Regions from separate parts of the [Limnothrix rosea] IAM M-220 genome, predicted to be linked through region 1. Evidence: predicted binding sites of a transcription regulator. Region 1 holds the regulator's gene; each other region holds the start of a gene.
What was found. The regulator NtcA, encoded in region 1, controls nitrogen genes in cyanobacteria. The targets are predictions, from matches to a motif close to TTTGTANCNNNNGNTACAAA.
Positions count from the first base shown of each region.

Region 1 (8,042 bases):
CCGGATCATAGTGGTGTTGAAATCATCAAAGTGGATGCGGAGCTGCTTATTCCCCTTTGTACTGCGCTATATGCCTTTGGTTTTAATTATCTTCAATGCCAAGGTGCCTATGATATTGGTCCGGGTAAGGAGCTTGTCAGTTTTTACCATTTGACCAAGGTTAGTGATGATATGACTGACCCGGAAGAAGTTCGCATCAAGGTATTTTTGCCCCGTGAAAATCCGGTTTTACCTTCTGTTTACTGGATTTGGAAGGCTGCTGATTGGCAAGAGCGGGAATGCTATGACATGTTTGGCATTGTTTATGAGGGTCACCCTAATCTGAAGCGTATTTTGATGCCGGAAGATTGGATTGGTTGGCCGTTGCGCAAGGATTATGTTTCGCCGGAATTTTATGAGCTCCAGGATGCATATTAGGGTCTAATCTCGGCGCTTGTTAGTTTTTGGAATTTTGCAAAGCACCTCTGTGATGGGGGTGTTTTTTCTTGAACGTTTTTTTCAATGTTGGCTTTAGAGTTTGGTTATATTGGGACTTTGCAGGGATTCAAGGTAGCGTTCAATGAGCAGAATTGCGACAATGTCGTCGATGGGACGTGGGGGTAATCGCATACCTTTGGGTAGTAGTTTTTGTCTAAAGCTCGGCGGGAACATCTCCCAATATCTCTCCCGGGCTTCTAGGGTACTGTTGCGCTCGTTCACAAGGGCGATCGCCAATGGTGGAGAAATTTCGGTTTGTAAGCGCTGCTGCCATTGCTGTGCTGTTGTTTGATTTCCCATAATTAGTAATGAAAAATCATAGGTTTTACGGAGAGATTCCACCGTTTCTAGGACAGCATCGGCAAGAATGACTTCGTGGTAAAACAGGTTTGTGGCATCGTCCATTACTGCAACACCACATTTATCGCGTCCGGGGTCAAATCCTAAATATATGGTCATAGCAGCTAGTCTCTTGAGTTATCTTCAACTGTGATCAGCACCCCAAATCACAATGTTCAGCAATGGTTATTTCTATGGATACAGATTTAGCATGGCTGTAAGGGCAGATTCTTCTGCATATTGCTGTTATTTATCAACTTAGCGTCTAAATACGACTTTACCATTGCTTAGAGCTACAAGTTCGAGTTTTAAGGGGCCGGCGTTATCGGTGTCTTCCATGGCGATCGCCCGAATTTCAGTGACTGGTTCAAGGGACTCATTAATAGCATCGGCAAAGGCAATAATATGGCTAAGATCACCGTCTCTCACTTGGATATCACCCAGAATACCGGCTTGACGCGCTTGGAACTGCGCCGCCCCTAAAAGAAAATCAATGGGTTGACGGGCGGCTGTGGGGTTTTGGATGCTGAGGTTTTCTAGTGAAATGGCCGCAATCACCTCACCGGCATCAAAAACGTCTTCTCGCAAGACCGCATCAGCAAAGACTTGCACCTGACTTTCTCCCTGTAGATAATTACCGGCAGCTAACAAGCGTACGACGTAGTCACGTCCATCTTCAATTTCGTCAGCGAGATTTTGAACCTGTGTGTTGGTGATTTGTACCACTCGCTCATCAAAGTCAGGATTACGACCCCTTGTGGCCAAAATGGCATTGCGGTTTGCTTCCCGTAGTAGTTCATCTACGGCTTGATTGACCACGTCACGGTCTAAAATTCGTACGACACCAAAGGCTAATACTTGACCCGTTGTGAGGGCAACATTACCGCTGCGAAAATTGATGTAGCTGGCTTCTAAAATATCGATTTGTTCTTGTAATCGGAAGATCTGGGACTCGACATTTTGTAAAATTTGGTCTTTGTCGGCGATCGCCTGGTCAAGGCTGGCAATGGTCTGATCGCGACTATTAATTTCATTTTGTAGCCCTTGGCGCTGGGATTCGAGGGAGGCGATTTGGCTAGAACGCGCTTCAATAATCTCGTTTTGCTCACTCACCTTAGTCTGTAACATTTCACTTTGGGTCGCAAGCTGATCCCGCTGTGTCTTTAAATCCCGTTGCTCTGCCGCAAGCGCTTCAATCTCTTCCTCTAGAAGAGCGGCTTGATCCCGGAAAGTAGTGAGCTGGGACTGGGCCGTGGCAAACTTTGCTTCGATACCCTCTAGCTCAGTTTGAGCCGCCAATTGATCTTGGCGGGCTAAGTCTAGTTCTGCCTCGATTTGTTGCTTCGCATCAGTAATCTCCTCCAGTTCTTGGCGACGTTGCGCCAAAATTTTGTCCAACTGAAAGACCCCTTGGCGTAGGGACTTACTAAGACCAAATAGTAACCCTAATGTACTAGCAGCAATCACTGTACCCGTCATTACCGTGACCACTACGGCAGTTTGTTTGGGGCGTAAATTGAACAGGCTTAAGCGAGCCTTACCCACTTTGCTACCAAGGCGATCGCCCAAAGCCGCAAGGATACCGCCTAGTATCAAGACCGAAAATATCAGTACAAAAGCACTAGTCATTTAATGACACAAATTGTCTCACACCACAAATACAACCGTAACGTTATTACTGTAGCGTTAAGCGAACTGTTGGCTCAGATTTACTGGGTCATGCACTGTAATTTTTTTCTTATAAATCGAAATCATGTTTTTTTCGCGCAGTTCTCCGAGTAATCTCGTCACCGTTACCCGCGTTGACCCGATCGCTTCGGCGATCGCTTGGTGAGAGAGCTTCAGATCCACACGGATCCCCTCTTCCGTCGGCACCCCAAAATCGCGACAGAGAATTAACAGAAAACTCACCAAACGCGATCCCATGTCCCGGTGCGCTAAAGTCTCAATCATCATCTCCGTTTGTAAAATCCGCGAAGACAGTCCCCGCAGCATCAACATCGACAATTCAGGATGCTCCTGTAACGCCTTTTGTACCTGTTCAATCGGCGCAGACAAAAGCTCCACAGGCGTAAAGGCCACTGCGTGATAAAAACGATCCGACTTTTGACCCGTTAACAGGGACAACACACCAAACACACTATTTTCCCGGAGCAACGCCACCGTAATCTCTTCCCCAGCTTCATACACCCGGGAGAGACGCACCGCACCTTTTAATAAAAAATAAACCCGCTCAGCCGGGTCACCAGGAAAAAAAATCGTTTTACCGCGATCATAATTTTCAACAACGGGAGGAAATGGGCCACTGTGGAATTGTCGGAAAGCAGCAGCCAGATCAGTAATTTGATTCACGGGTAATTCAGGGACTTGATTCGGATAAAAATCGCTTTGGGCAGTATCAGAGTTATAGATCATAGACTCACATCTGGAAGGATATCCCCCATTCGGGAAAATACACTTACTGGTGGGGACTTTAGTATGACGATGAATTCTCTTAACTAAATCTTACTCTGGTATAGTACTTTGTAATTTTTGCTTCAAATTAATTATGGTTTTCAGGGCAATGTCTCTTGTGATTCTGAAGATTTTGCACTGTTTTGCCGTAAAGTAGCGAATGGCTAGGGGGTCTATTGGTGTAATGGGACTCGCTCTAGCTCGACCGAATTTTTAAGAAACTTGGGAACCTTTATGCTTGATCTAACTGGAAAAAACGCCCTTGTCACAGGGATTGCAAATAATAAATCTATTGCTTGGGGCATTGCGCAACAGCTCCACGCGGCAGGCGCAAACATTGGCGTAACTTATTTACCCGACGATAAAGGTCGTTTTGAGAAAAAAGTCGGCAAACTGGTTGAGCCCCTTAATCCCACGCTATTTCTGCCTTGTAATGTTCAGGACGATGAGCAGGTGGATCAAGTGTTTGAAGCGGTCAAACAAGATTGGGGTAAGCTCGATATCCTCATCCACTGTTTGGCTTTTGCCCACCGTGAAGATTTAACGGGTGAGTTTAGTGATACTTCCCGGGCTGGTTTCCAGACGGCTCTTGATATTAGTTCCTATTCTCTTACGCGTTTGGCTCGTGGTGCAAAGGAAGTCATGACGGATGGGGGGGCGATCGTCACCATGACTTATCTTGGTGGTGTCAAAGTGATTCCTAATTACAACGTGATGGGTGTGGCGAAGTCTGCGCTGGAAATGAGTGTTCGTTACCTTGCGGCGGATCTAGGCCCTAGTAATATTCGCGTCAATGGTATTTCTGCTGGCCCGATTCGGACGTTGGCTTCTTCGGCGGTGGGGGGCATTCTGGATATGATTCACCATGTGGAGGCGACTGCGCCTTTGCGACGGACGGTGACTCAAACGGAAGTGGGCAATACGGCGGCATTCCTTTGTAGTGATTTGTCTAGTGGCATCACGGGTCAGATTATTTATGTGGATTCTGGTTACGAAATTATGGGTATGTAGGGTCAGGTGTCAGTTATCAGTGACCAGATATCAGTGACCAGTTATCAGTGACCAGTTATCAGTGACCAGATATCAGTTTTTTTTGGGTTCCTCTAGGATGACTAGGGGGACTTTATTTTTCGTTAGGTAAAGATATGCCAGAAGAGTTTGTTCACATTTCGGTATTGCGGGAGGAGCTAGTTGATGGGCTGGATATTCGTGATGATGGGCATTATCTGGATGTGACGCTGGGTGGTGGTGGTCATACGGAACTGATTTTGCAACGATCGCCGACCTGTAGAGTGACAGCGGTGGATCGGGATGCGATGGCTATTGAAGCGGCTTCGGTGCGGTTAAAGGGATTTGGCGATCGCCTCAAGATTGTGCGGAGTAATTTTGCAGAATTCGAGCCTTTTGGTCAAAAGTTTGACGGGATCATTGCAGATCTAGGGGTGAGTTCGGCGCAATTTGATCAAGGCGATCGCGGCTTCAGTTTTCGGATGGATGCACCGTTGGATATGCGCATGGATCAGCGGCAAAATCTGTCGGCAGCAGATATCGTCAACCGTTATGGCGAAAAAGATTTGGCGGACATTTTTTATGAATATGGTGAAGAGCGTTTAGCGCGGAAAATTGCGAAAAAAATTGTTGATCAAAGACCGATTCACACCACAAAAGAATTAGAAAATATTGTTTTTTATACCTATCACCCCAAGGCTCGTAAGGGTCGACTACATCCGGCAACTAAAGTTTTTCAAGCACTACGCATTGCAGTCAATGGTGAACTAGAGGCATTAAAAGGTTTACTAGACAAAACGCCTCAATGGCTGAACCCCGGCGGCAAAATCGGTATTATTAGTTTTCACAGCCTCGAAGACCGCATTGTTAAAAATACCTTTCGGGGACATGATTTATTGCGAGTGGTCACAAAAAAACCCATTGTGGCGACGGCAGCGGAAATCAACAGAAATCCCCGCGCCCGCTCAGCAAAATTACGATTTGCAGAGGCCAAAGACATAACGGTAGAAACGTAGACATAGCAGAAAAAAAAAACTATTGTTGCCCCAGTAAAATTACAGACAATAATGCAATAATCAAAAATTTTTAGACTGCTTTAAATTGGCGGACGGTAAACGATGGGCGCAGATAAAACCAATTCTCAAACAGCGATTATTGTGGCCTCAATTACGGTGGTCGGCACATTAGGCGCTTCATTGTTTGCTAATTGACGTGAGTTTTGCTTAAGCATGCTCGGAAGTACGACGCGGCGAATGGGAGAGCGAGAGATCGGGAGATGTTTCTATGCCAACAATCCTACTAGCTTTCAAACAATGCAAATTTTCGTTGCTTCCCCGTGTCTTTCCCTCTCCGTGTCTCCTCTTCTCTAAAGAATTTTGGCTACATTCTTATCCATAACTGACGTTAATTGGGATAAAGTTTTTCCACCAAAAGAGTCGCCCTCTAGCTCGACTCCAACCGTCGAAGTGCCTGCACCAAATACCTCATCAGATTCCCCACCAACCCTAGAAACAACACCCATTAGCTCAGACGGTTTTGCAGGCTTTTGGTCGTCGGAGAAAGATGTGACGGCGCAATATTTGGTGGATATTATCTTAAAGTCAGACGGCACGAAACTATCTGGTGAATTGCAGAGTTTTAACCAAGCGGGTGAGGATCAGTCACCATCGTTCTCTATTGCAGGAGAGTTTACTGGGGAGCAAGGTACTGTGGAGATTTTTGATCAAAGTGGTGCTGCACTTGGTAAGGCTGAGCTGACGCTGGCAAATGGGGCTCTAGAGCTAAAGATGCTGGAAGCGGCAGGCCTTGTGCAAGAAACCGTCCCGACGCAGGCGACTTTGTATCCCATTGATGCGGCAGAATTTTAGTGAAATTTTCGAGGGGACTATTTCGGTATTTTCCCGGAGCGATCGCCGATTGTTTTGTTCTAAATTCAAAGTAGCAACAATTTTGGCAGAACAAATTTCATGGCACAGCATAAATTCGCGTTTGGTCTTTTAGTAAGCTGTCTAGTTACCGGTGCAGTCTCCCCAGAGGCGATCGCCGACGATACAAACCCCAACGTCATGTATGTGGCAAATATGGCAAAGATTCCCATGGGTGGTGTCAAAGCTTTGCAGGGGCTGGATGTACCGGTGGCCGTCTCGACCGCAGTTCCTGATGAGTTTTTCTTAAGAGAAATTGAGCTGGAGTTTGGCGACTGGGGTGGTACAACCTATCGCCTTATTTATGATGGCTATTACGATAATTCTTTGGTGAAAACTTGCTTTGCCATTGAAGGCACAAATGATGGTGTTGGTGGCTTAGCGTTAGGGAATGCGTCCTACAGCTTTGCTTCGTCAGTCTTCGGACGCGGCACGATTGAAGCGGGTTATTACGGTAGCTCGGAAAGCAGCACATTTCTTGGCGACTGGGTTGGTCGTGGTAATGGCTATTATCGTTTTGTGGGTGCTGGCGTTTATGACAGTCTTGCTGGTTGTGAAAACGTTTCTGTAGATCAGGCGATCGCCATTTCAGAGTCCTTGCAATATCTCCCCTAACTGGTGGAGATGGGGATAACAGTTGTCACTGCCCTCGTTTTTCTAAACATTGTTTTGCGCTTGAGCCAGACAATCACAATCGCCGCAACAATAAAAATAAATATGTCATAGGGTTGAGCGTCGGGCCAGATCGGGTTGTTGCACTGGAAATGAAAAATGGCAGGGAGCAAAATACTGCCGCGTGAGGTGTTAAATAATGGCGTGACAATCACGCTCAGGGCAATAGAACCCGCTAAAAAGGGCGTAAAGGACCAAGCACTTTGGGGTGTACCGCTCAACAGGAATGCAGGCAGATGCCAGAATCCCCAGATTATTCCCAAAATTAATGCTGCTCCTATGGGCGCGAACTTGCGTTGTAACAAAGGTAAAGCCAGTCCTCGCCAGCCAAATTCCTCAACTGGGCCAGTAATTATCGTCATAACTAAAGCGAGGATCAGTGACTGAAATGAGTCAAAGGGCAATGCTGTGGCGAAAAGATCACCTTTTAATGCAGAGCCGCCAAAAAATAGTAGTGGAACGCCGAAAATTAGAAAGAGATACCAAGATGGGGAGCAGCGCCAGAGGAACAATCGAGACAAATAACGTTGCAAGCCTTCTCGTCCGCTGTGAAAGGTGACGAGGATAAACGTGGCGATCGCCGGAGCCCAGACGGCCAAGATAAATAGGGGGTGTTGACCGCTCACTGCACCAAAAATCTCAGTTATCGGTTCAGAAAAAAAGATAAACAGCGCGAATAGCCCCCATGTTAAGCCGAAGGTCATCAGCAAAAACGGCACGAGGGAGACGAAAGGAATCTGATATTGTTGGTCAGCATTTGAGGGGCGAATATTCATGAAAAGTTCCCATCGAATTTGTGACAACGAAAGGGTTAAAACTGTCTCAGAGATTATTTAATGAGGCGATCGCCGCGCACCAAAAAACGCCCGTCAAAGCTCATGGGTAAAGGATCGCCAGAGAATGGGGTATTGGCTAAACCGGGTCGCTGGGCATGGATATGCAAGTGGGGTTCATTACTTGCCCCAGAGTTGCCCACTTCAGCAAGGCGATCGCCGACTTTCACATTCACCCCAGCCTGAACAGCAAGACTTTGTGGTCGAAAATGAGCCAATAAAATATCGATATCATCGCAGCGCAAAATGACATGATTTCCCGCGAGATTTTCCCTATCGACTTCAGGGATTTGCATATCTGGCAGATGATCAACCGCCTGAATAATTTGACCAT
Region 1 covers NZ_MRBY01000002.1:113,669-121,710, forward strand. Annotated here, with positions in the region: gene NIES208_RS01795 (NAD(P)H-quinone oxidoreductase subunit J) at 1-417, shown strand, start outside; gene NIES208_RS01800 (pre-16S rRNA-processing nuclease YqgF) at 511-936, opposite strand; gene NIES208_RS01805 (DUF3084 domain-containing protein) at 1,075-2,445, opposite strand; gene ntcA (global nitrogen regulator NtcA) at 2,503-3,231, opposite strand; gene fabI (enoyl-ACP reductase FabI) at 3,505-4,281, shown strand; gene rsmH (16S rRNA (cytosine(1402)-N(4))-methyltransferase RsmH) at 4,416-5,294, shown strand; gene NIES208_RS18455 (hypothetical protein) at 5,655-6,146, shown strand; gene NIES208_RS01830 (hypothetical protein) at 6,246-6,818, shown strand; gene NIES208_RS01835 (CPBP family intramembrane glutamic endopeptidase) at 6,815-7,651, opposite strand; gene NIES208_RS01840 (M23 family metallopeptidase) at 7,705-8,042, opposite strand, start outside.

Region 2 (8,042 bases), on a different contig from region 1:
CCTAGAGATCGGTTCGTAGCGAATGTTACCGGACGCTGCCTAGGAGTATAAACCGAATCAAAAACCGTTCTAGGAGCGCGAAACCAAAATTTTACCCTGTGTTAGAATCAACCTTACATACGGGACTAGCAGCAGGTACAAAAACAGATCATGTTTGAACGCTTCACAGAAAAAGCTATTAAGGTGATTATGCTTGCCCAAGAGGAAGCTCGTCGCCTTGGTCACAACTTCGTTGGTACGGAGCAAATCCTCCTCGGTCTCATCGGTGAGGGTACTGGCGTAGCCGCAAAGGTACTCCGGTCTATGGGAGTCAATCTCAAGGATGCTCGCATTGAAGTTGAAAAAATTATTGGACGGGGATCTGGCTTTGTTGCCGTAGAAATTCCTTTTACACCTAGAGCAAAGAGAGTCTTAGAGCTATCCCTTGAGGAAGCCCGTCAACTCGGTCACAACTATATCGGCACTGAACATTTATTGCTAGGTCTCATTCGGGAAGGTGAGGGAGTTGCAGCTAGAGTCCTTGAAAACTTAGGTGTTGATCTTTCTAAGGTAAGAACCCAGGTTATCCGTATGTTGGGTGAAACCGCTGAGGTCGCAGCTGGTAGCGGTGGCTCCCGCAGCAACAAAACACCGACTCTTGATGAGTTTGGCTCAAATTTAACGCAGTTGGCAAAGGACAGTAAACTTGACCCCGTTGTCGGTCGTCAAAAAGAGATTGAGCGGGTTATCCAGATTCTTGGTCGCCGTACGAAGAACAATCCTGTACTCATTGGTGAGCCGGGGGTTGGTAAAACGGCGATCGCCGAAGGTCTAGCCCAGCGCATTTCCACTGGTGATGTCCCAGATATCCTCGAAGAAAAGCGCGTGGTTACCCTTGATATCGGTCTGCTCGTTGCAGGTACTAAGTATCGCGGTGAATTTGAGGAACGCCTCAAAAAAATCATGGATGAGGTGCGCCAAGCTGGCAACGTCATCCTTGTCATTGACGAGGTTCACACCCTGATTGGTGCTGGTGCAGCGGAAGGTGCCATTGATGCCGCAAATATCCTCAAGCCTGCTTTGGCTCGTGGTGAACTGCAATGTATCGGTGCGACTACCCTCGATGAGTACCGCAAGCACATTGAACGGGATGCCGCGTTAGAGCGTCGTTTCCAGCCCGTCATGGTGGGTGAGCCTTCCGTTGAAGAAACCATCGAAATTCTCTTTGGTCTCCGCGAACGCTATGAGCAACACCATAAGCTCAAAATCCTTGATGAGGCACTCGATGCAGCAGCAAAATTAGCAGATCGTTATATCAGCGATCGCTTCCTCCCCGATAAGGCCATTGACCTTATTGACGAAGCTGGATCTCGCGTCCGCCTCATCAATTCCCAACTTCCTGCTGAAGCAAAAGAGCTAGACAAGGAACTGCGGGGTGTCCTCAAAGACAAGGATGAAGCAGTGCGTTCCCAAGAGTTTGACAAAGCCGGTGAACTGCGCGACCGCGAAATGTCTATTAAGGCAGAAATTCGGGCGATCGCCGCCAGCCAAAAAGAGAAAAAGACTGACATCGACGCAGTCGTTGATGCCGAAGAGATCGCCCACATCGTTGCATCTTGGACAGGCGTACCTCTCAACAAACTCACCGAGAGCGAATCCGTCAAGCTCCTCAATATGGAAGAAACTTTGCACCAACGTTTAATTGGTCAAGAAGATGCCGTGAGAGCTGTATCCCGTGCGATCCGTCGTGCCCGCGTTGGCCTCAAGAACCCCAACCGTCCCATTGCAAGTTTCGTCTTCTCTGGTCCTACCGGTGTGGGTAAAACCGAGCTCACCAAATCCTTGGCAGCTTACTTCTTCGGCTCTGAGGATGCAATGATTCGTCTGGATATGTCCGAATTTATGGAGCGTCACACCGTATCCAAGTTGATCGGTTCCCCTCCAGGCTATGTCGGCTATAACGAAGGTGGTCAGCTCACTGAAGCCGTTCGTCGTCGTCCTTATACCGTCATTCTCTTTGATGAGATTGAAAAAGCACACCCCGATATCTTCAATATGCTTCTGCAAATCCTTGAAGATGGTCGTTTGACTGATGCGAAGGGTCGTACCGTTGACTTCAAGAACACCCTCATTATCTTGACTTCCAATATTGGTTCCAAGGTTATTGAGAAAGGTGGTGGCGGTCTCGGTTTCGAGTTCGGTGATGATGCGGCTGAGTCCCAGTACAACCGGATTCGCTCCCTTGTAAATGAGGAATTGAAGCAATACTTCCGTCCTGAATTCTTGAACCGTCTCGACGAAATCATCGTATTCCGTCAGCTCAACAAGGAAGAAGTCAAGGAGATCTCCGAGATTCTGCTCAAGGATGTCTTTAAGCGTCTAACAGAGCAAGAGATCGAGCTACAAGTTACTGACAAATTTAAAGAACGTCTTGTCGAGGAAGGTTATAACCCAGCCTACGGCGCGCGTCCATTACGTCGAGCCATTATGCGTCTCCTAGAGGATGTCCTTGCTGAGGAAATTCTTTCTGGTCGCGTTAGTTCTGGTGACACAGCTATTGTCGATATTAGTGAAGAAGGTAAGGTTGCTGTTCGTAAAGAAGAGCGCAAACCTGAACTTGTAGAGCAGGCCTAAAGAGTTGATGGCCTCAGTCATCTCATCTGAGTATGGCTTAGGTCCCATAGACAAATTACTTGAATAAAATAAGAGGGGCTTTACGGCTCCTTTTTTTTGTGCCTAATCGTTATGAAAAATGATGCAAATATAAATTTTTCCTGATATAAATGCAAATTTAAGGTGGTTAATGTAACAATATTTACAGAAATAGTTATGGAATGTTGAAGAGGAAAATATGAAATTGACATATCGTGGTGTCTCTTACGAGCACGTACCAACATCCTTAGAAGTGACAGAAGGAAATATTCTCGGCAAATATCGTGGCCAAGTAACTCACCGTCGTTGTGTTGCTAGTGAAATTAAACGTCCGGAGTCTGAATCTGTACTTCTGCACTACCGTGGCAATTTGTACTCAACGATGCAATCGGTCATTCCAGCGTCTTTGCGGGAGCGTTCTGTTGGTCATCAGGCTCCAGCACCGTCTTGTCCGGTAAAATTACCTCAGCTTTCGCAGTTGATGAGTCAGGATGTGCGCCAAGTACATCTTGAAAATATGCGCCGGAGTTTAGAGCGTCGTATTCAGTCTGCTCAGGCTAGTGGTGATCAGCATCTTGTGAATTTGCTTAGACAAGAATCTCATAATCTACGGGCTTCCCATTAGGCGATCGCCCCAAGCTCCGATTAAGTCCGATTAAGTATATAAATTTCATAGTTTTTTTGAGAAAGTCATTGTGGCTTTCTTTTTTTTATTTTTAAGCGCAACATTGAAATTTTTCTTTGTAGATTTAGATGCTGCTTCATAATAGGGTTATGTGGTTTTGGCGCAATATTTGTAAACGGTGATTATGATCGGGCAACTTCTTGACGGACGGTACAAGATTAGGGAATCTCTTGCAGCTGGGGGGTTTGGCCAAACTTTCCTAGCAGAGGATATTAAGCAATTTAATAAAGTTTGTGTTGTCAAGCAGCTTAAGCCAAGTTTTACCAACCCAGAAGCGTTACAGGTGGCGCGGCGACTTTTTGAATCGGAAGCACAGCTGCTAAATCGTTTGGGGGATCATGATCAAATTCCCCATTTGCTAGCTTATTTTGAGGAAAATCAAGAATTTTTTCTGGTGCAAGATTTTGTCGAGGGTCATAGTCTGGAAAAGGAAATTATAGTGGGCAAAAAACAAAGTGAAGCCTATGGGATCGCCCTCCTTGAAAGTGTGTTGGAGCCTTTGGCTTTTATCCATGGGCAAAAGGTAATTCACCGCGATATCAAACCTGCTAATTTAATTCGACGGCAACAGGATGGCAAAGTTGTTTTGATTGATTTTGGTGCGGTGAAGGAACTCGCGGCCACGCAGGTCAATGCTCAGGGGAAAACGCAAATGGGCACAATCATTGGCACACCGGGCTACATGTCTAGTGAACAGGGACGCGGTAAACCAAAGCTCAGTAGTGATGTTTATGCTATTGGGATGATCATTGTGCAGGCTTTAACGGGCAAAATTCCGCCCATGGGCTACAACACTAATGATGAGCTCTATGAAGATCCCAATACGGCTGAAATTATGTGGCGACAGGATGCGGAGGTTTCGCCCCAGTTTGCTGCCATTCTCGATAGGATGATTTGCTATGATTTTCGGCAACGGTATCGTTCTGCGCTGGAGGTCAAACAGGCGATCGCCGCCCTCTCTTCACAGTCTTCTCACCTTGCGCCAACAGCCTTAAATTCAAATCATCAAACTGTTTTGCAAGACAGTATTCCAGAAACCGCCCTAAACATTCCCCAGCCACAAGTTCATCTCGCCAAATCTCCCCAAGCCCCTATCGCTGCACCAAAAAAACACTGGGCGAGGGTTGCCTTTCGAGGGTTTCAGCGATTCGTTGGCATCTCATTTTTGATCATGGGTTTGCCCATTAGTATCTATGCCACCTTTGAAATGAATAATATGTCCGTGCCCCAAGAGGAGCGGGAAAATGCCATGGCAGCTCTCATCATTTTCGGTTTGCCTTTCACGGCATCAGGGGGCTGGATGCTGTACAGTTTGCATCGACGGGTGCGTAAAGAAAAATTTGATTCTGATTGGTTGCGACAAAATTTTTACCACGCCATTGAAGCGAACCAAGGCGAAATTAGTATTCTGAAATTTGCGCAAACATCTAAGCTATCAGGCAAAGAGTCCCAGCGATATCTTGAAGCTCGGGTAAAAGAATTTAACGGTGATGTTCAGCGATCGCCTGACGGAGAAACGATTTACCGTTTTAAATTATAAAATATTGATATTTTTCTTCTTTTGCCTTTTTTAAATGCCCTTTTTCTGACTCTTTTTTATAGGAAATTAATGGAAAAACGTTGAATGAAAATTGTCATATAAATTAGTCAGGTAAATTTAAACGAGATTTCAGTCATCTTAGGAAAGGAACCATATCATCTAGGCGAAAAAGGCTATATTTCTTTCAGCACAAGACTTTCAGATAATGTCTTTGCTTTCTCTCAGAACTGATTAAAGCGGCATTTTGTATTTTTTTAAGAAAAATCCCAAAGAAATAAACATATTTCAAAACGGATAATTTATATCGGACGGGGTAGGGCTTCTTATACTTCTCTATACATGACTAGGCTATAAACCTAGTCTATTGTGAATATTGAACATAGATATTTCAATAAAAAAATCAATGGATATTGTTAGGATTATTGTCGCCATTTTTCTCCCTCCTTTAGGTGTTTTCTTACAAGTTGGTATTGGCCCCCAGTTTTGGATTAATATTCTGCTTACGTTGTTGGGTTACATTCCCGGTATCGTCCACGCCATTTGGATTATTGCAAGACGCTAATGCTTAAAAATTTAGGCATATTTAGCGAGAAGGAAAAGTAAAAATTTAAAAAACATCAGTTAATGTTCGCTGTTTCGACTGTTTTTTCGGTAGCTAGATTTCGCGCTCCATAGGTGTGGAACTTAGACGGGTTATGATCGCTGGATACTAGAACTGTATTCTGCTTTTTATGACCTCTCCGATAAAACGTCTACTGAAATACGGCGATCGCCACCAGACTCAGATCAATCAGGCGATCGCCTGTTCTGTTTTAAATAAGATTTTTGATCTCGCGCCACCAGCTTTGATTGGTATGGCGGTGGATACCGTGATCGAAAAAGAAGATTCCTTTGTCGCCCAGTTTGGCGTAACGAGTTTAGTCGGTCAGCTATTCGTTATTTGCGTGGTATCGCTACTCATTTGGAGTGCCGAATCTGTCTTTGAATATTTGTACCAACGGCTATGGCGCAACCTCGCCCAAAAAATGCAGCATGAGCTACGGCTGGATGGCTATAGTCATTTGCAAGATTTGGAGTTGGGCTATTTTGAAGAACGCAGTACGGGCGAACTTTTAGCGTTACTCAATGACGACATTAATCAGTTAGAGCGATTTCTTGATGTCGGTGCCAATGAAATTCTGCAAGTTTTAACCACAGTTGTGCTCATCGGCGGCATTTTTATTTACTTCACGCCGACGGTTGCTTGGATGGCACTTTTGCCTGTGCCGATTATTGTTTGGGGTTCCATTAGCTTCCAAAAAAGATTAGCGCCTTTGTATGGGGATGTGCGGGAAAAAGTAAGTTTACTCAGCACCCGTCTCTCGAATAATCTTAGCGGTATCACGACGATTAAAAGTTTTACAACGGAGCATTTTGAACTGGATCGTTTGCGGTTTGATAGTCTTGCCTATGTGAAAAGTAATAATCGGGCGATCGCCTTTAGTGCCGCATTTGTGCCGTTAATTCGCATCGCAATTTTGGCTGGCTTTACCGCAATTTTATTTTTCGGTGGTTTACAAGTTGAAAGTGGCACCCTCGCTGTTGGAACTTACAGCGTTCTCGTGTTTATGACTCAGCGTTTGCTATGGCCGCTAACTCGTTTGGGTCAAACTTTGGACTTGTACCAACGGGCAATGGCATCGACAAAACGTGTTTTTAATTTGCTTGATACGCCGATTAGTATCCGATCCGGCGAAAAGGCATTACCCACCCATACGGTTAAAGGTGCAATCAATCTTTCTAACGTCAAATTTGGCTATAAGGATCGCGCCACTGTCCTAGAGAATTTTTCCCTTAGTGTTCCGGCAGGTCAAACGATCGCCATTGTGGGAGCAACGGGTTCTGGCAAAAGTACCATTGTGAAATTGCTACTGCGTTTTTATGAACTCGATAGCGGCAAAATCACCCTTGATGGTTTAGATATTCGCGACATTTACCTGAAGGATTTGCGGCAGGCGATCGGTTTAGTAAGCCAAGATGTTTTTCTGTTTCACGGCACAGTGGCAGACAATATCGCCTACGGCAACACAGATGTTTCCCTCACCGCAATTCAGCATGCTGCCAAATTAGCGGAAGCCGACGAATTTATTGAAGCACTGCCCTACAAATATGACACCATTGTGGGAGAAAGAGGACAAAGATTATCCGGTGGTCAACGACAGAGATTGGCGATCGCCCGCGCCATTCTCAAAGATCCCCCAATCCTCATTCTCGATGAAGCCACCTCTGCGGTTGATAACGAAACCGAAGCAGCCATCGCTAAATCTTTAGAACACATTACCCAAAATCGCACCACCGTGGCGATCGCCCACCGACTATCCACCATTCGCCATTCCGACTGTATCTATGTTATGGATCAAGGCAAAATTGTTGAGTCAGGGACCCACGAAGAACTACTCACACAACAAGGCATTTACAATAATCTGTGGCAAGTGCAAACCGGGGCAAAAATCACCGCCTAATAGACCCATAAATTCAAGCAATATTTTTTAGTACAATCCCCCTAAAAGCAAAACCCCCTCAATCAATAAGGGGGTACTTTTATGCCCAAAATATTTTCACTTCTTTTAATAACTTCTGTGATAAAACATTTCAGCGTTTCTCATTTAAATTTCTAGAGGCGCTTCCGTCCCACATTGTGCAAGAACGCTATTTGCCAAGTTACTGACGATATCAATTAGATGAAAGCCTTCCGGCACAATCTGAGTGGTAGTGTGTTCACCAGTATTGGCGACTAACGCACTTTCTTCATAGTTTAGCTGGTGCTCATAGGCAACTTGCTCGTAGGGATCCACCACCGCTAGATCAAGCTTGCCATTGGCTACTTTCCCAGAGAAGCAAGCATACTCAGAACTGACTTGATAGAACGCACCTTTAACGCTGTTTTCTTCGCCCAGCTGCATCACGATATAGTCATGTCCAATTTGACCCGCTTCAGGAGTTGTCCCAAATAAATAAGTATTTGTGTCGCTATTGGTCGGCATCGCCGTAGCAAAACTAGGGGCGATCGCCATCAATCCCAGACCTAAAGCGATTTTTGTTGCACTACCTGCAAGAACTTTTGTAACTTTTTTTTGAAATTGTTGCCAAACCATTGTTTCCTTACCTCAACCATCTACACCCGCAGAATTAACCGATCAACGCTGC
Region 2 covers NZ_MRBY01000015.1:54,423-62,464, forward strand. Annotated here, with positions in the region: gene NIES208_RS08275 (DUF565 domain-containing protein) at 1-19, shown strand, start outside; gene NIES208_RS08280 (ATP-dependent Clp protease ATP-binding subunit) at 151-2,613, shown strand; gene NIES208_RS08285 (DUF4278 domain-containing protein) at 2,831-3,256, shown strand; gene NIES208_RS08290 (serine/threonine-protein kinase) at 3,441-4,856, shown strand; gene NIES208_RS08295 (YqaE/Pmp3 family membrane protein) at 5,260-5,418, shown strand; gene NIES208_RS08300 (ABC transporter ATP-binding protein) at 5,588-7,357, shown strand; gene NIES208_RS08305 (hypothetical protein) at 7,502-7,990, opposite strand.
Region 2: the regulator NtcA is predicted to act here: its motif matches at 2,782-2,801, upstream of NIES208_RS08285 (DUF4278 domain-containing protein).

Region 3 (8,042 bases), on a different contig from region 1:
CATATATTCCACACCCCATCACCATGCCGTTTGCCCCAAGGGTGCGAACAATTCACCCATGGAATCATCATCATCTCCCTCGCAACAGTCGGTTTACTGCGCACCACCTGTCGCAATAACGGACAAACATTTTTTCCGTGCAAAGCTGTACCTTCATGGCCATAGGCAAAGCCATATTCCAGCACTAAATCAGGCCACTTTTTTAACATTGCCGGAGCACTGTACCAGAAAAAAGGATGCTGCCACACCACAATATTATGGTCGAGACAGAGCTGCTTTTCCCGCGGCATATTAATGGGAAGATCAAGATATTCGTCCTAGAGATCATTGACCATCACACCATCAAAATCGGCGATCGCCGCCAATAGCGCCCGATTCATACGAGACTTTTGGAGAGGCGGATGGGCAAATAAAACCAAAATCCCATGGAGGACAGCCATATCACACTAAACCAAATAGACGACTACCATAGAGCCATCATGATCCCAAATTCGCCAGCATAGCAGCCTCTATCCCAAAACATCCTTAATCTTTTGACAAGCCTTCCCCAATCAAAATTAAGCTGTATAAAGAGAATTAATTTCTGCTTCGATGGCCTCCACACGCTCTGACGGTAACGCCAATAATTCCAATAAATGTCGATATGTAATGGCCTCAAGGGCATTGACCTCATTGGAACGAATCACCTCATAGCACAACCGTAGCGCAACCTCTTTCTCTTCCACTGTTTGCAGAGGTTCCACCAAAGGTTCGAGGTAGGGGGTATTTACCCCTAAATAATTCTGTAGCTCTTCCCGTAACTCGACCTGATGCTGACTGTCATTTGTGAACTGCTCACTCAGACGTGTCAAAATTACAGCTTTTTGTTCCGGCGCAAAATTTCCATCTGCCCAAGCCATGCTGGCGGCCAAACGAATTAAATTCATCTGTGCGGGTGTAACGCTAGGTGCTTCCCCTAGATACACCTCAATGACCCGTGGATCATTTTGTACCTCGTTCATATTGCCTTCGCATAGCACCGAACCTTGGTGCAAAACAGTCACCTGCCGGGCAATTTGGCGGACAAACTCCATATCATGCTCAATCACGATGAGGGAATGGCTTTCAGCAAGGGCAAGTAATAAATTACCGACATTTTCTGTTTCTTCGTCCGTTAAACCCGCCACAGGTTCATCCACTAGCAACAAATCTGGTGACTGTGCCACAAGCATCCCAATTTCCAGACGCTGTTTTTCGCCATGGGCTAACCATGCCGCTTGGATATCCGCTTTTTCGGTTAAGCCGATCGTTTCTAGTAGACTCACGGTTTGTGTTTTTTCTGTCGCTTTTGCTTTCCCAAAGAGGGTCGCGAAAACATTTTTCTGTTGATTGCAGGCGAGATCGAGGTTTTCACGAACGGTTAGGTTTAGATAAACCCGTGGTGTTTGAAATTTTCGACCAATACCGAGGCGAGCCACTTTGTGCTCTGATAGGCCACTAATGGTTTTGCCTTTAAATCGGACTTTTCCCATTGTTGGTCGTACCTTGCCTGTAATGACATCAAGGAATGTGGTTTTACCCGCACCATTAGGGCCAATAATGACTCGTAGTTCCCCTTTACGCATCGTAAAGTTGAGGTTGTTTAGGGCTTTAAAGCCGTCAAAGCTTACGGTTAGATCTTTGATTTCAAGGATATTTTCGGACATGGTGGCTGTAATTTCGATAATGGAAGCGGGTAATGGTGTCGATCTATGGCGATCGCCAAAAATTAACAAACAAAAGAGTTAACGGGAGCGAATGGCGCACTAGGGCACTTGAGATTCTTCGTCAGCGAATATTTTTTCACCTTCCCTTTGCACTTCAGGATCTTCGTCAATGGCAGGGTAAGTGACGGGCTGATCCACGCCGAATATTCGCTTTGCCTGTACCCAAAAAACATCCTTAAACCAACCGACAATACCATCGGGTAATACGGTTACAACAATCAAGAACAGTGCGCCTTGGAAAAAGAGCCAAATTTCGGGAAAGCTTTCGCTAAGGTAAATCCGCGCGAAGTTCACAAGCATCGTGCCGAGGATTGCACCGATTAATGTGCCACGACCGCCTACGGCAACGGCAATTACCATCTCAATGGAAAAGGAGACTTCCATAAAGTTCGGGGTAATAATACCGCTCTGTACTGTGTAAAAAGCCCCAGAAATGCCGGCGATCGCCCCAGAAATTGCAAAGACAACCACCTTAAACCAAGTAGGGTCATAGCCTGTAAAACGGACACGGGTCTCATCATCACGAATTGCCACAAGTAAACGGCCAAAGCGGCCGCTAGTTAGCCAGCGACAAAGTAGATAGATCAGCAACAGAGTCACAATGGTTAATTCATAGAAAATCAATTGTGTGGAAGGATCGCCAACACGTTGCCCAAAGAAGATTGCCGTATCAGTTTTCAGACCATTTGTGCCATTAATTAGCTTTTGCTGACCATTAAAAAAATTAAAAAATACCAGCAAGGCCGCCTGGGTAATAATCGAAAAATAAACGCCTTTAATGCGATTCCGAAAGACAAGGTAACCCAAAACACCCGCCACAAAACCGGGAATTACCACCAGAGCAATGAGAGTAAAAGGCAACGAGCTAAACGGTTGCCAAAATGCTGGAAGCTTTTCGACACCATAGAGCATAAAAAACTCTGGCATCTCGCCTTCTGGCAATTGCAAGTTGAGATACATGGCAAAGGCATAGCCCCCAAGGGCAAAGAAAATACCATGCCCCAAACTTAGAAGGCCGGTATAGCCCCAAATAAGATCGATTCCTAGTGCCACGATCGCCATGGAGAGAAAACGACCCACTAATTTCAAGCGAAAGTCTGGTAATACAAGGGGCAAAATTACCATCGTTAAAATGACTAAAGCAATGATGATACCCGCTTCGATGAAAAGACGAATGCGTGATTGTTTTTGTTTATCCCGTCGGCTTAGACATACATTCATTATTTTGTATTTATATCTAGTTACAGTTCAGCAGTTCGTCCCTTCGGTGGAAATAATCCAGCCGGACGGAATTGGAGGAAGCCAATAATAATCGCAAAGGACATGACCTTCGCCATACTTGTCGTTGCGAAAAAGATTGACAAATCAAGTAAAAATTGCGGCGCTTGGATAGAGGTAAACAGGGTGACAAAGGTACCAGAGCCAATCAAATAATTGACAATGCCGATCCCCAAAGCAGCTAAAATTGTGCCCAATAAATTACCGACACCACCAACGACCACCACCATAAAGGCATCAACAATATAGTTTTGTCCGGTGTTTGGCCCGACAGAACCCAGCAGGGCGATCGCCACCCCAGCAATGCCCGCCAAACCAGAACCAAGGGCGAAGGTCAGAGAGTCCACACGCGCCGTGGGAATCCCCAAACAAGAACTCATTTCACGATTTTGAGTCACTGAACGAATCCGTAAACCCCAGTTGGATTTATTTAAAAACCAATACATTGCCGCTAAACAAATGAGCGTCAGCACAATGATAAAAATACGGCTGTAGGGCAACTGGGTCGTCCCAAACGGAATACCACCTTGCAACCATTGAGGCGCTGTGACATCGACATTTCTGGCACTAAACCACGCCTTCGTTAGGGCCTCATTTTGAGTCGCATTAGTGGCAACAATAGTCATCCCAGCAACGACCAAGGCCACAGGAATAGTGAGGCGATTTAGCCAACTCCGCACAGTTTGCTTATCCAAAGAGGCAACAGCTAGAACCTTGAGGAGCAACCAGCGAAACACATCTTTCAATAAAAAGATCACGACACCAAAGATAATTGCCCAATTCACACTGCGCACAAATTGCTGAAGAATCAAGCTCACACCCCAAGTCGCCAAGAGCGTTTCAAGGGGACGTCCGTAAAGAAAACGAATCACTCCCCGTTCCAAACCAAAACCAACCGCCGCCGCGACCAGAAAAGCACAGGGAATCGCAAACAGAATATAAAAATCAAACCAACCTTCGCCAAAACTCCTAAATACATTTTGGACAACAAAGGTGGTATATGCCCCTAGCATCATCAGTTCACCATGGGCGAGGTTAATGACCCCCATCAAACCAAAGGCGATCGCCAAACCTAGCGCCGAGATTAGCAAAACAGAGCCAATGCTAACCCCATTAAAAATTCCAATTAAAAGTTCAGTCACGAGTTCTCAAAAAATCTACTAGGACTTTACCGAGCCATGATGTAAATAACAACAAAGCTGGACTCAACAACAAGTATCAAGTCACAGCTTCACTTCAACTGTTCAATTTAAACAGATTTTAGATTTCGTACTTTTCACCCTTAGCAGGATCACTCCAGTCACAAGCAAAGCCCTTAGTCGCTTCAACATACTGGTTCCAAGCTTGGGGAGTGACAGGGCCATCAGTTTCCCAGACAATGTCAAACATACCGTCTTCACGGACTTCACCAATACGGACAGTCTTCGATAGATGGTGATTGGCATTCATCGTCACCAGACCACCGGGAGCCGCAAACTCTTGACCAATAACCGCTGCACGAACCGCTTCGAGATCATAAGCATCAGCCGCACCACCTTCAAGAGCCTGCTCGACAGCCTGCTTCCAGAGATAAACCATGATGTATGCCGCTTCCATGGGGTCATTCGTTACACGGTCTTCACCATATTCAGCCTTAAAGTCTGCAACCCACTTTTCGTTTTCAGGAGACTCAACCGTTTGGAAGTAGTTCCAAGACGCATAATGACCCGTCAAGTACTCAGGGCCAATTTGACGAACTTCTTCTTCTGCAATACTGACAGACATGACAGGATACTTATCAGGCGTAAGACCTGCATCGGCAATCTGCTTAAAGAAAGCAACATTACTATCGCCATTCATACTGTTAAAAATAACGCCACCATCAGGAAGAGCCGCTTGGATCTTGGAGATAATCGGCGTTACTTCCGTATTCCCCAAGGGAAGATAATCTTCACCGACAGTGTTGCCACCATTGGCTTCTAGCTGAGCCTTGATGATTGTATTTGCTGTGCGGGGGAAAACGTAATCAGAACCAACGAGGAAGAAGTCTGTCCCCTTGTTTTCAAGCAACCAGTCAACGGCAGGTTCGATCTGTTGGTTAGGCGCGGCACCTGTATAGAAAATATTTTTAGAACATTCCTGACCTTCGTACTGTACGGGGTAGAAAAGCATGTGGTCTTTGGACTCAAATACGTCCTTAACGGCCTTACGGCTGGCAGAAGTCCAACAACCGAAAACAACGGCAACGCCATCTTGGTCAATCAGTTTTTCTGCTTTTTCTTTGAAGACATCCCAGTCAGAAGCACCATCTTCGATAATGGCTTCAATCATTTTGCCGCCGATACCGCCAGCTTCGTTAATTTCTTTAATTGCAAGCTTTTCTGCTTCTACAACGGTCGTTTCACTAATGGCCATTGTGCCACTGAGGGAGTGGAGAATACCGACTTTGATGGTGTCACCACTGGCTTCCGGTGCTGAGGATTCAGAACCTTCGGTCGCTTCAGAATCAGGAGTCGCGGGTTCTTCGGGTGTACCGCAAGCTTTTAGGAGGATGCTGGAACCGAGAGCGGCAGAGCTGTAAAGGATAAATTTACGTCTTCCGAGATTACTCATAATTTCTTTTGATCTCAAGTGTGTGTAGTGTGCGGTGAGGAGAAAATATTAAATATTGGTTTAAGCTACATTTAAGAATTGAAGTTTAGAAGCCAGTCTTGGGAAAAAAAGTAGCTTGTGATACATAAGTGGAGTTCCTGGAGGCGAATGTCATAGTAATTTACGTTTATCGCACTAAAGGCTCATCACAAAATATCCATGGGCGATCGCCCTTTCGTTTCAGGCAAACTAAGGGATCCTCGCAGGTCTTTCAGAGTCCATAACCACAGGTAGCCTTTTAAGCATAGTTACTTAGTTTCGACGGAATGTACTCCACATAATATCCTAGAAATTTGCCGAGTGCCCCTAGATCGATGGTAGACCAAGGACTTCAGTTGTATAGCCTAGATGCTGTACAGGCAGAGCTATTGAAAGTGAGGCAGTATGTCATCGTCTCGCAACGGAGCCAGTGGAGTACAAGGCGGATTTTTTTATCAGTCAGTCAGTTGGCATTAGACAATTGCATATGAACAAGACCTATTGAGCGATGTGGTAGTCGGTTAGTCACCGCAATGTCCGAGTACTGGCACACAGTTTAGATTCATTAACGATCTCGAAGTGGGGTTTTTATCAAAAGACTCTACTCAAATAGCTGGAATAAAATATTTCTTGATCTTCAAAGATGAGTACTTTATAAGGTATTTTATGAATCATCTGCGATGAAGTTGATTGGACTCAGGCGGATATAGTCAAAGTCAGTATGTTTAGGTCTACAAAGTTGGAGATTTGTGAGCTTCTAGCGAAGTAAATGAAACCTATTGATAAAGCCTCGACTTTTAAACTCCAAGGTTTTTATTTTTATCTTGCGAGCCTTGGTCATCGATCTTCCTAGCTCAGTCCTTTGCTGTTTTGAAAAGATTGGCCAATGTGGTGATAAGTTTAGGGTTTTGAGAGTTTTAAGCTTGTTTGTTGGCTGTGATCAAATCAGTGTGATTCAACGGTTTACTGGTCAAGTTTTCACTTTTTAGAGTTGATTTTATCAGCCATTTGTTGACGCTGCTTTGATTTTTTTATTGGTTCTTTCTTGTTGTGATAGATTTTCGAAAAGTAGGCTTGTAATCTTTTCTGTGTGGCAGAAAATTGCGGAAAGATCCCAAAGGTGCTTGAAGTTTTTCTTTGGTTTTAGTCACAAGAGACCGCGGAATTTCTTTTCTATAATCACAGTGTAGGGAGTATTTTCTCGCGGCGTTTAAATTTTCGGTAGTTGCAATATGGATATTTTGCTGGCTTTGTGTATTGGTATCACCTTAAGTGCGGCCTGTGGTTTTCGGATTTTTGTGCCGCCATTGGTGATGAGTGCAGGGGCTATTTATGGTGATTTTAGTCTCGGTGAAAATTTTGCTTGGATGGGTACGCATACTGCTCTGATTGCTTTTGCTGCGGCAACAGTGGCTGAGGTTTTGGCCTATTATGTTCCGGTTGTCGATAATTTGCTGGATGCGATTGAGATGCCAACGGCGATCGCCATCGGAACTTTAATAATGTCGGCCAGTCTTGGTGCTGTGGCAGAAATCGAACCGCTACTCCAGTGGGCGATCGCCATTGCCGCCGGGGGAGGTACAGCAGGCATCATAGAGGGATTTACGGTCATGACGCGGGGCGCATCTACGGCCATGACAGGCGGTATGGCTAATCCAATTATGTCAACAACGGAGGTTCTTAGTGCGGGCGTACTATCTTTGCTGGCATTGTCTGTGCCGTTACTGGCTATTTTTGTGGTTTTTGGTGTTTTGGGGTTGGCTTTACAGCGATTAGGTCGCATTTTTCGGGACAAATCTACATCGAACAATTCTCAACTTTAGGTTTCTTCGCTATGCTGTGATCAAGTTCTTTTTATTGTTGCTAAAACGAAGTAAAAAAGTACATTTGTTCGGCATAAAAATAGTTCATTTTTTCTACTTTTAACTGTTGCTAATCATTAGTTTGTTAGAAGAAAAATAATATCTTTGAACTAATTCTTTGTTTTTTGTGTGAGGCTGGAAAGCGAAAGTTATGGTGTCTGAGAAGCGTCGGAAAAAAGCATCGGCAACGTTAGAACCCCCGTTACATTCGGAGCGATTGTTTTTGCTCGGTGGCGCTTGGGTTGCCATGGTGACTATGGGTTTTCTTGGTCTGTCGGCTCTTGTTAATCCAGAAAAACGCTTGCCTCTTATTGACCCGATGCTGGAGGCGATCGCCGCCATGAAGCAGCAGGAACACATATTTGCGCCAGCCCCGGAAGATGTGAAAGCAGATAAAACCCCTGATGTATGGTCAGCCGTTGATTTGGGTGTCGGCTACTTTGGCGAACCTGCGGAATTTTCAGCGGATGTGGTTTCCCTTGTTGCTGTTGAATCGGATGCTGTCGTGACGGCTGATGGCATCATCGAGAGCGGCTCTGTGGCGGAA
Region 3 covers NZ_MRBY01000040.1:15,230-23,271, forward strand. Annotated here, with positions in the region: gene NIES208_RS19065 (NAD(P)H-dependent oxidoreductase) at 1-290, opposite strand, end outside; gene NIES208_RS19410 (NAD(P)H-dependent oxidoreductase) at 318-440, opposite strand; partial or broken gene urtD (urea ABC transporter ATP-binding protein UrtD) at 948-1,685, opposite strand; gene urtC (urea ABC transporter permease subunit UrtC) at 1,785-2,969, opposite strand; gene NIES208_RS14095 (ABC transporter permease) at 2,987-4,165, opposite strand; gene urtA (urea ABC transporter substrate-binding protein) at 4,284-5,615, opposite strand; gene NIES208_RS14105 (DUF4126 domain-containing protein) at 6,866-7,456, shown strand; gene NIES208_RS14110 (hypothetical protein) at 7,647-8,042, shown strand, end outside.
Region 3: the regulator NtcA is predicted to act here: its motif matches at 5,723-5,742, upstream of urtA (urea ABC transporter substrate-binding protein).

Region 4 (8,042 bases), on a different contig from region 1:
CGATGATTTGGATCTCGATAATTTGTAGTCCGGATTTTTTGGTCATGTCTTAGGGATGAGTGGGTGCTTTACGCTTCAAATTTGGGTCTTAGGTTTAACGTGAGTTTTGCTTAAGCATGCTCGGAAGTACGACGCGGTGAATGGGAGAGCGAAAGATCGGGAGATGTTTCTATGCAAACAATCCTCGCTTTCAAAAAATGCAAATTTTCGTTGCTTCCCCGTGTCTCTCCCTCTCCGTGTCTCCTTTTCTCTAAAGAATTTTGGCTACATTCTTATCCATAACTGACGTTAGGTTTAGGTCAACTCGTAGTGATGGCCAAGGCTAGGGAGATTAGTACAAAGGTCTTGGGGTTCAAAAGTCAGGGATTTTTCCTAAGGTTTTGTTTACGTTGCGAGAGTTGCAGCAATCCTCAAGTTTTTAGTTCTAAGCTTATTGGCTTTGACGATGGCTTTGGCGATGATGGGAGTCTTAGAAGAAGAGTCGTAGCAACATTGTTGTAATGGTGCCGACGACATTGCCAAAGCTGTTACCGGAGCCTGTGTCTGGGTTGAGGGCGAGTTCTATTTGTTCGGTGAGGCGATCGCTGGCCTCGACACCGACGGTGGAGCCACTGGCGGCAAATAGGGTACGGGCAAAGTTTACATCTTGTTGTGCTCGATAATAGTCTTTGAGCTTGAAGTTGGCGATCGCCCGTGAGAGATAAATAGCACCATTGTCGGGGGCGAATTTAGCAGCCTGATTGTAGTAGGCGATCGCCATGCGGTGGTTACTACTTTCTGACTCGATAAAACCCCATTGGTAAAGGCGTTCAGCGGATGTCGTAGAATCCATCAGACCCACAGCACGGGTAATGTAATAGGTATTTAAAGAAGTATTTTTAAAGTTAGCGCCAGCAAGATAAGCACCCCGTAGATCTGCGCCGTCGAGATTTGCGCCTTCGAGGTTTGCTCCGGCTAAATTTGCCCCAGCGAGGGAAGCTCCAGTCAGATCTGCGCCGCTAAGGTTTGCCATGCTGAGGTCGGCACGACTGAGATTGGCCTGCCGTAAATCTGAGCCACTGATGTCTGCGCCCCCTAATTTGGCATTGACCAGACCTGTAGAAATAAGGCTACAGTTGTTGCACCGTCTGGTGGACAGGAGTTGGCTGAGATGGGTTAGGTTCTCCGCTCGGGTCACAGGGGCGATCGCCAACATACCGATTAGGGAAGAGAGAAGTAGGGATTTTTTCATAGCAATCTCAAGGAATGTGACCTAGGCATCGTAGACGGTATCGCTGTTAAAAACGTTTCCAAAACAGCACAATGCTTTCGCTCATCATAGCAGTCGTTTTTCATCGTCTTCTAAATTGCCCAAAACTCATTAGGTTTCAGTGCATTACAGAGGCTGATGCTACGCCAAGATCGAGATAACATAGAGCTTTGAGCGTGACGATAGACGCTTCCACGCAACGACCCAGGCGATCGCTTCATGACTCCCCTTAAACTGACCCTCCAAAATTTCCTAAGTTATCGTGATGCCACGCTAGATTTTACCGGCTTTCACACCGCTTGTATTTGTGGCGTTAACGGTGCGGGCAAATCCTCATTATTAGAAGCTGTCACCTGGGCGATCTGGGGCAAAAGTCGTGTGGGTTCAGCAGACGATGTGATCCATAGTGGCGAAACCGATGTGCGGGTGGATTTTGAGTTTGAAAACAATCAACAAATTTACAAAATTATTCGGATGCGATCGCGGGGTAAAGCGGCAGCATTGCAATTTCAGGTGCGCTCCGAGTCTGGGAATTTTAAAGCGCTCTCCACTAAAGGCATTAAGGATACAGAAGAGTTTATCGAGCGGGAATTAAAGCTTGATTACGATACCTTTGTGAATTCCGCCTATTTGCGTCAGGGAAGAGCCGACGAGTTCATGTTGGCAAAACCTGCTAAACGTAAGGAAATTTTGGGTAATCTCCTGAAATTAGAGCAATACGAAACCCTTTCCCAGCAGGCAAAGGAGCGGGCAAAGGAATTTAAAATCCAAGGGGATGTCCTCGAACAAAGCCTCGAACCCAAGCAGATCAAGCTAGCGACGAGACCATCGGTAGAAACGGAGCTGGAAAATGCCAATCAGGCGATCGCCCAACTAAAAACCCAGCAGGAACAAACCCGCAACAAACTCAAAGAACTCCAAAAAATTGCCCATCAGCGGCAGACATGGAAGCAGCAACTCTCGTTGCAACAGCAGGATTTACAACGGCGTGAGGCAGAGCTAGCCAGATTAGGTCAAGATTTAGGGCGATCGCAGGCAGAATTAACGAACAATCAAGCTTTACTCGACCAAGCTGAAACGATTAATCAACAATTTGACCATTGGCAAGCTTTGCAAACCGCAGAAGATGCCTTCGCTGCCAAATTTCGCCAGTACCAAGAACTCCAGCAGCAATATCAACAAACGGAGCAACAGCTCCAGCAACAGGAAGGCACGTTGCAAATTAATATTCGGCGGACGCAGGCACGCTTAGAGGATTTAGGGCAGCGACAACGCGAAGAAGAAAAAATCATTGCTGAAGCACCAAAAATTGAAAAAGCTCTCGTTTCACTGGAAAAAGCGCGGGTAGAGTTAAATCGCCTCGATAGTTTGCAACACCAAGTTTCGCCGTTATTACAGCGCCGTTTAACCCTTGAGAACCAAATCGTGCAAGCCTCAGAAAAACTCAAAGTTCGCCTAGAGTCTTTATCCAATGACCGGGAAAATCTGGGTCAGCAAATTGCCCAAATCCCCGAACAGCGGGAAAAGTTGCAACATTTAGACGCGCAACTGGTGGAGCTGGACAAAAAGAAAACCTACCAGGATCGCGTCCGTAACAAGCGTTTAGAGCAGGCACAACTAAAAGAGCGGTTGCAAGCGAGTCAGCAAAATTGCCACCAGCAGCTAGAGGAATTGCAACAAAAACTCAGTCTGCTACAAACGCCAGATGCCACCTGTCCCCTCTGCGATCAAGATCTTGACCATAACCATCGCGAGCATGTCATCCAGAAGACTCAGGACAAGCAAACGGCCACTGAAGCCGAAATTTGGCGGTTAAAAGAACAACTTTTGCGGTGTGATCAAGATTTAAGCAAGTTTGAAACTGAGCTGGGCGAACTAAAAATTGAGCTGGATAATTACGCTGCTTGTGAACAGCAATTTTTCAAAATTGAGGCGGAGCTAGAGCGGAACAACAATATTCAAAAAACCCTGCAAAGCCTAGAAGTCGAAATCAATCAACTAGGGCGATCGCTGAACCTTGAGGCCTATGCCGAGGATTTGCGGGCAGAACTGAGTGAAGTTAAAACTCAATTAGAAACTCTGCGCTACGACGAACGGAGCCATGCGATCGCCCGCGAAGATGAAAAAAAATGGCGCTGGGCAGAAATCCGTAAAAGCAAAATTGATGATGCCACCCACCGCCTAGCAAAAATTCAGCAGCAACAACCGGAATTGCAAGCACAACTCCAGCAAACGGAACAAGAGTTAGCGCAACTGCGTGCCCATTCCCCTCTGCAAACGCAACTAGAACACATTGCTGCCCAGATTACCGCCCTCGATTACAACCCAGAACAGCACCAAGCCTTAACCCAACAAATTCGTAATGCCCAAGTGTGGCAACTGCGTCACCAAGAACTACAGCAGGCGATCGCCCGCCACCCTCAACTAGAAACGCGCCTTGCAGAACTCCAACAAGCCCAACAAGCTTGTCACAAAGATTTCGAGCACATCGAAACGCAAATACAAACAACACGAGAGGCGATCGCCAAATTTGCGGATCATGGTAGTGAAATCGAACAGTTGGAAGCCCAAATCCAGCACCGCCGCCAAGAACTTGATCATTTATTGGCTCACCAAGGTCAACTGCAACAATCCCTACAACAACTCCAAACCCTTGCCGATGAATACGAAGACAGCAAACTAGAACTCGCCGAAATTCGCCGTCAACACCGCATCTATAAAGAGCTAGGCAGCGCTTTCGGGAAAAATGGCATTCAAACTTTATTAATTGAAAATGCCCTCCCGCAATTGGAAGCAGAAACCAATCAAATCCTGTCGCGCCTGACGGGTAATCAGTTTCATGTGCAATTTCTCACCCAAAAAGCTCGCAAAGGAACCCGCAAAAAAATCACGTCGAAAATGATTGATACCCTCGATATCGTCATCGCCGATGCACGGGGAACTCGCCCCTACGAAACCTATTCCGGTGGCGAAGCTTTTCGGATTAATTTTTCCATTCGCCTCGCCCTCGCCAAACTCCTAGCCCAACGCTCTGGCATGGCATTACAAATGTTAGTCATCGACGAAGGTTTTGGCACACAAGATGCCGAAGGTTGCGCCCGACTCATTGCAGCCATCAATGCGATCGCCGACGATTTTGCCTGTATTCTCGCCGTGACTCACATTCCCCAATTTAAAGAAGCCTTCCAGAGCCGCATCGAAGTCTTTAAAAGTAAACAAGGCTCCCTCCTTCGCATCAGCAACTAAACGTTAATTAACTGGCAGCTTTAAGCCACAACGTAAAGGTACTGCCCGGCAGTTCATCTGTTGTGGGTAATCCTAAACAGGGACTATCTACCTCTAAATCCCCATCCATTTTGTGGACGAATTCTGCGGCGATCGCCAAGCCCAGACCCGTGCCCGGAATTTCACTTTCAGCCTGCACACCACGGTAGTGCCGCTCAAAGATCTGATCTAAATCCTGAGCCGGAATCCCGTAGCCAGTATCATGTACAGACAATTGCACCGCCTCACCCATCCGCTGTAACTGCAACAGAATCACACCATTGGAAGGCGTATATTTAATGGCATTTTCAACAAGATTTGAAATCACCTCCGTTAGCGCCTGGGCATTACCCCACACTTGAAACACATCCGAGGCAATGGCTGTCTGTAAAGTGATATTCTGCTCAGCGGCGATCGCCGCCATGGACTCAATAATGGGTTGGAGGAGCTGTACAAGGTCAATCATCGTCAGCGGAATCGACTGCGCCAAATTTAAAGTGCCAGTCTTTGCCATAGACCCAGAGGACAACTTATCCGGTGGTAAAGCCAAAAGCGAACCCGACGGCAACCTTTGAATTTGCGCATCAAGGAAATTAACCTCCTCCCCAAACTGATGCAACATGTCCTTCAGGCGATCGCTCTCCCGCACCACTCCCGCCGCCGCCGCATAATTACGATCATCCATCTCTAGGCGCTTGAGCAATAATTTTCCGAACGTACCAATGGCCATGGTGGGATTTCGCAGTTGGTGCAATAAATCATGGAAATGCTCCTGCTCCACCTCCTGTAAATGTCGCTGTTGCGTTAGCTGCTGGGTTGTCCAACTTTTTTGCTGATCGATTACACAAGCCCAGCTCAAACTTTTCGTAATCATCTCAATCTGAGCAATTTCCGGCGATCGCCAACCACGATCCGCACGTCCCGTCGCCAAAATCCCTAAAATCAAATCCTCATGCAATAACGGAAACGCCGTGGAAGAATCCGTGATCGCCTCAGTCCTCTCTGGCGCAAACCCCGTACCTGCCAGCTCCCCCGCCGTCAATGTTTGATCAATAAGAGTCGCCACATCATTGGTGCCAGCAAACACCGTTTCATGATCAGCCTTCAAGACACGCTCCGGATAAGAACTCACCACCTGCAACTCTATTTCTTGATCATTGTGGTTGGGCTGCGCCAAATACAACACACTCCAGTCCGCACCCAAACTCATTGTCAACAGCTGAAGCTGTTGCTGACAAAGGGCTGTAAACTCGACACCCACCGGCAATAATTGGGGAAATGTGGTCATAGGCGATCGCCGAAAATCTATCCAATCGTAATCAGTTGCGAATTACATCATAATTCGGACTTATCTTTTTCCGCATCCAACACAATTGATGCAGATCGCAGAGAAACTTAACATTCTATTTATACCCTGCACCAAAACTCCATGGTGTCGGACAAGCAAGCAAAACCCCTACCATATAAATGTCACTTTTTTACGACTTTTTTCAAATTTAACTTGCTTTTAAAAATTGTTCCGGATATACTTTGCTCGAAATTCTGTGACCTTTGTTACAGTCGAATTTAAGCAAGACTAGGAGGTATCGGGTTGGCAAGAAAACGTAAACGTAAAAGTCGCCGTCGTCAGGAAGGAAGAAAGATTCTAGAGAGTGTCCCTCAGTACAATATCGAGAGTGGCGAAGACAAACCAGTAACCGCAGCACGCAAACACATTGCGGCTAACGGCATTGTTCCCCCCGCCGTTGTCATTGTCAAACGTAACGAGCACACCACAGACCGCTATTTTTGGGCGGAAAAAGGATTATTTGGTGCCCAGTACGTTGAGGAGAATCATTTCCTATTCCCCAGTCTGCGAGTGCTTTGTAATACCGACGACAACGAAGTATCTGAAGCCAAAGTCGCAGCTTCCAGCAAAGCCTAAGTCAGGGCATTGTTCATTTATCTTTCACTATTTTTTTATTGCATTTCCCTGTAAGTACCCACCCATGACCCAGATTCAGTGACATAAATCTGGTCAGGGAATATTTCCCAGAGAACGCAAACAAAAAGAAACCCTTGGTAAAGCAATCCTAGTTGTATAAACTAGGATTTTTTATTGTGCCGGCAAACAATTACTCCGCGGAGTAGGAAAAACAACATTGCCTAGGCTTCATGCAGGCGATAAGGCACAACTTGACGCAGGAGAATCAGCTCATCACGGTGGGCTGTCACAAGGATGCGTTGGGTCGGTGTCTCTGTAATGGGTGTTTCTTTTGTAATTTGTAAAACAACCTTTTCCATTTTGCCAGCCCGTTTCCAATAGAAGAAGCCCGCAGCCGGTGCCAATAGGGTAATACCAAGAAAACCAAATCCGACCGGGGGATATAGCAAGGCCAAAACCAAGGCCACACAGGTTAGACCTAGAGCTGTCAATAGCGAGAGAAAGACGGCGAGAAATCCACTGGGCGGGACAAAACCTTGATAGGTAACGACATTATTCACGCCATCTATATCTGTAATTTGATAGGCGCGTTTTTCAAAATAGGTTTGGAGTCTTTCAAAGACTGATTCTTCCGGCTCCGTCGCGATAAACTCCATTTGTTCGGTACGGTCTTTTAGGGAGGCGCGAATAAAGAAAAACAGACCAACCATGAGTAGGAGGGTCAACATTAGGGTTGAAGTAATTGCAGATTGTTCAAGCACGGTTTTCAGGAAAAATCACGACAAGATCCGTCTAAGGTATCCCTATCAATGTATATCGATCATGTTATATTTTGGGGAAATAGTTCTGATATACCCATGGGAAAAATTCGCGTTGTTTTAGTCGAAGATCATGATCTAACACGGATTGGTTTGCGGACATCTCTGATGCAATGTGCTGATATTGAGCTATTGGCAGAAGCGAACAATGGTGCTGATGGGCTGAAGTTGTTACGTGATTTAAAACCGGATTTGGCGATCGTTGATATTGGTTTGCCAGAGCTTGATGGGGTTGAAGTGACGCGACAGCTTAAGGAAGAATTAGAAAAAAGCCCTGGTGGTAGCGATACAACTAAAATTTTGATTTTGACTTTGCAAGATGATCGCGAAGCGGTGTTGGCGGCCTTTGCGGCGGGTGCGGATTCGTACTGTATGAAGGATGTCACTTTTGATCATCTCGTGGAAGCGGTGAAAACGACTTATTCGGGTAATAGTTGGATCGACCCGGCGATCGCCCGCATTGTCCTCAATCAAGTACAACTGCCCGGTAACGGCACGGAAGCAACCATTGCCATTCAGGCAACATCCCCTGAGGATCAGCAGCTGCTGGAAAGTTCACCATTGACGGAGCGGGAACTGGAAGTTTTACAGCTCATTGTTGATGGCTGTAGTAATTCAGAAATTGCAGAACGTTTGTTTATTACTGTCGGTACTGTGAAAACCCATGTTCGTAATATCTTGAACAAACTTTGTGCCGATGACCGTACCCAAGCCGCGGTTAGGGCGCTACGTTCTGGCTTAGTTGGTTAATTTATTTAGTCGGTTTATTCATTTTGTGAGAAGAAAG
Region 4 covers NZ_MRBY01000006.1:3,156-11,197, forward strand. Annotated here, with positions in the region: gene NIES208_RS03820 (cyclic di-GMP-binding domain-containing protein, MshE-related) at 1-28, shown strand, start outside; gene NIES208_RS03825 (pentapeptide repeat-containing protein) at 470-1,231, opposite strand; gene sbcC (exonuclease subunit SbcC) at 1,469-4,495, shown strand; gene NIES208_RS03835 (sensor histidine kinase) at 4,503-5,801, opposite strand; gene NIES208_RS03840 (DUF3155 domain-containing protein) at 6,105-6,437, shown strand; gene NIES208_RS03845 (cofactor assembly of complex C subunit B) at 6,659-7,198, opposite strand; gene NIES208_RS03850 (response regulator transcription factor) at 7,295-8,005, shown strand.
Region 4: the regulator NtcA is predicted to act here: its motif matches at 6,055-6,074, upstream of NIES208_RS03840 (DUF3155 domain-containing protein).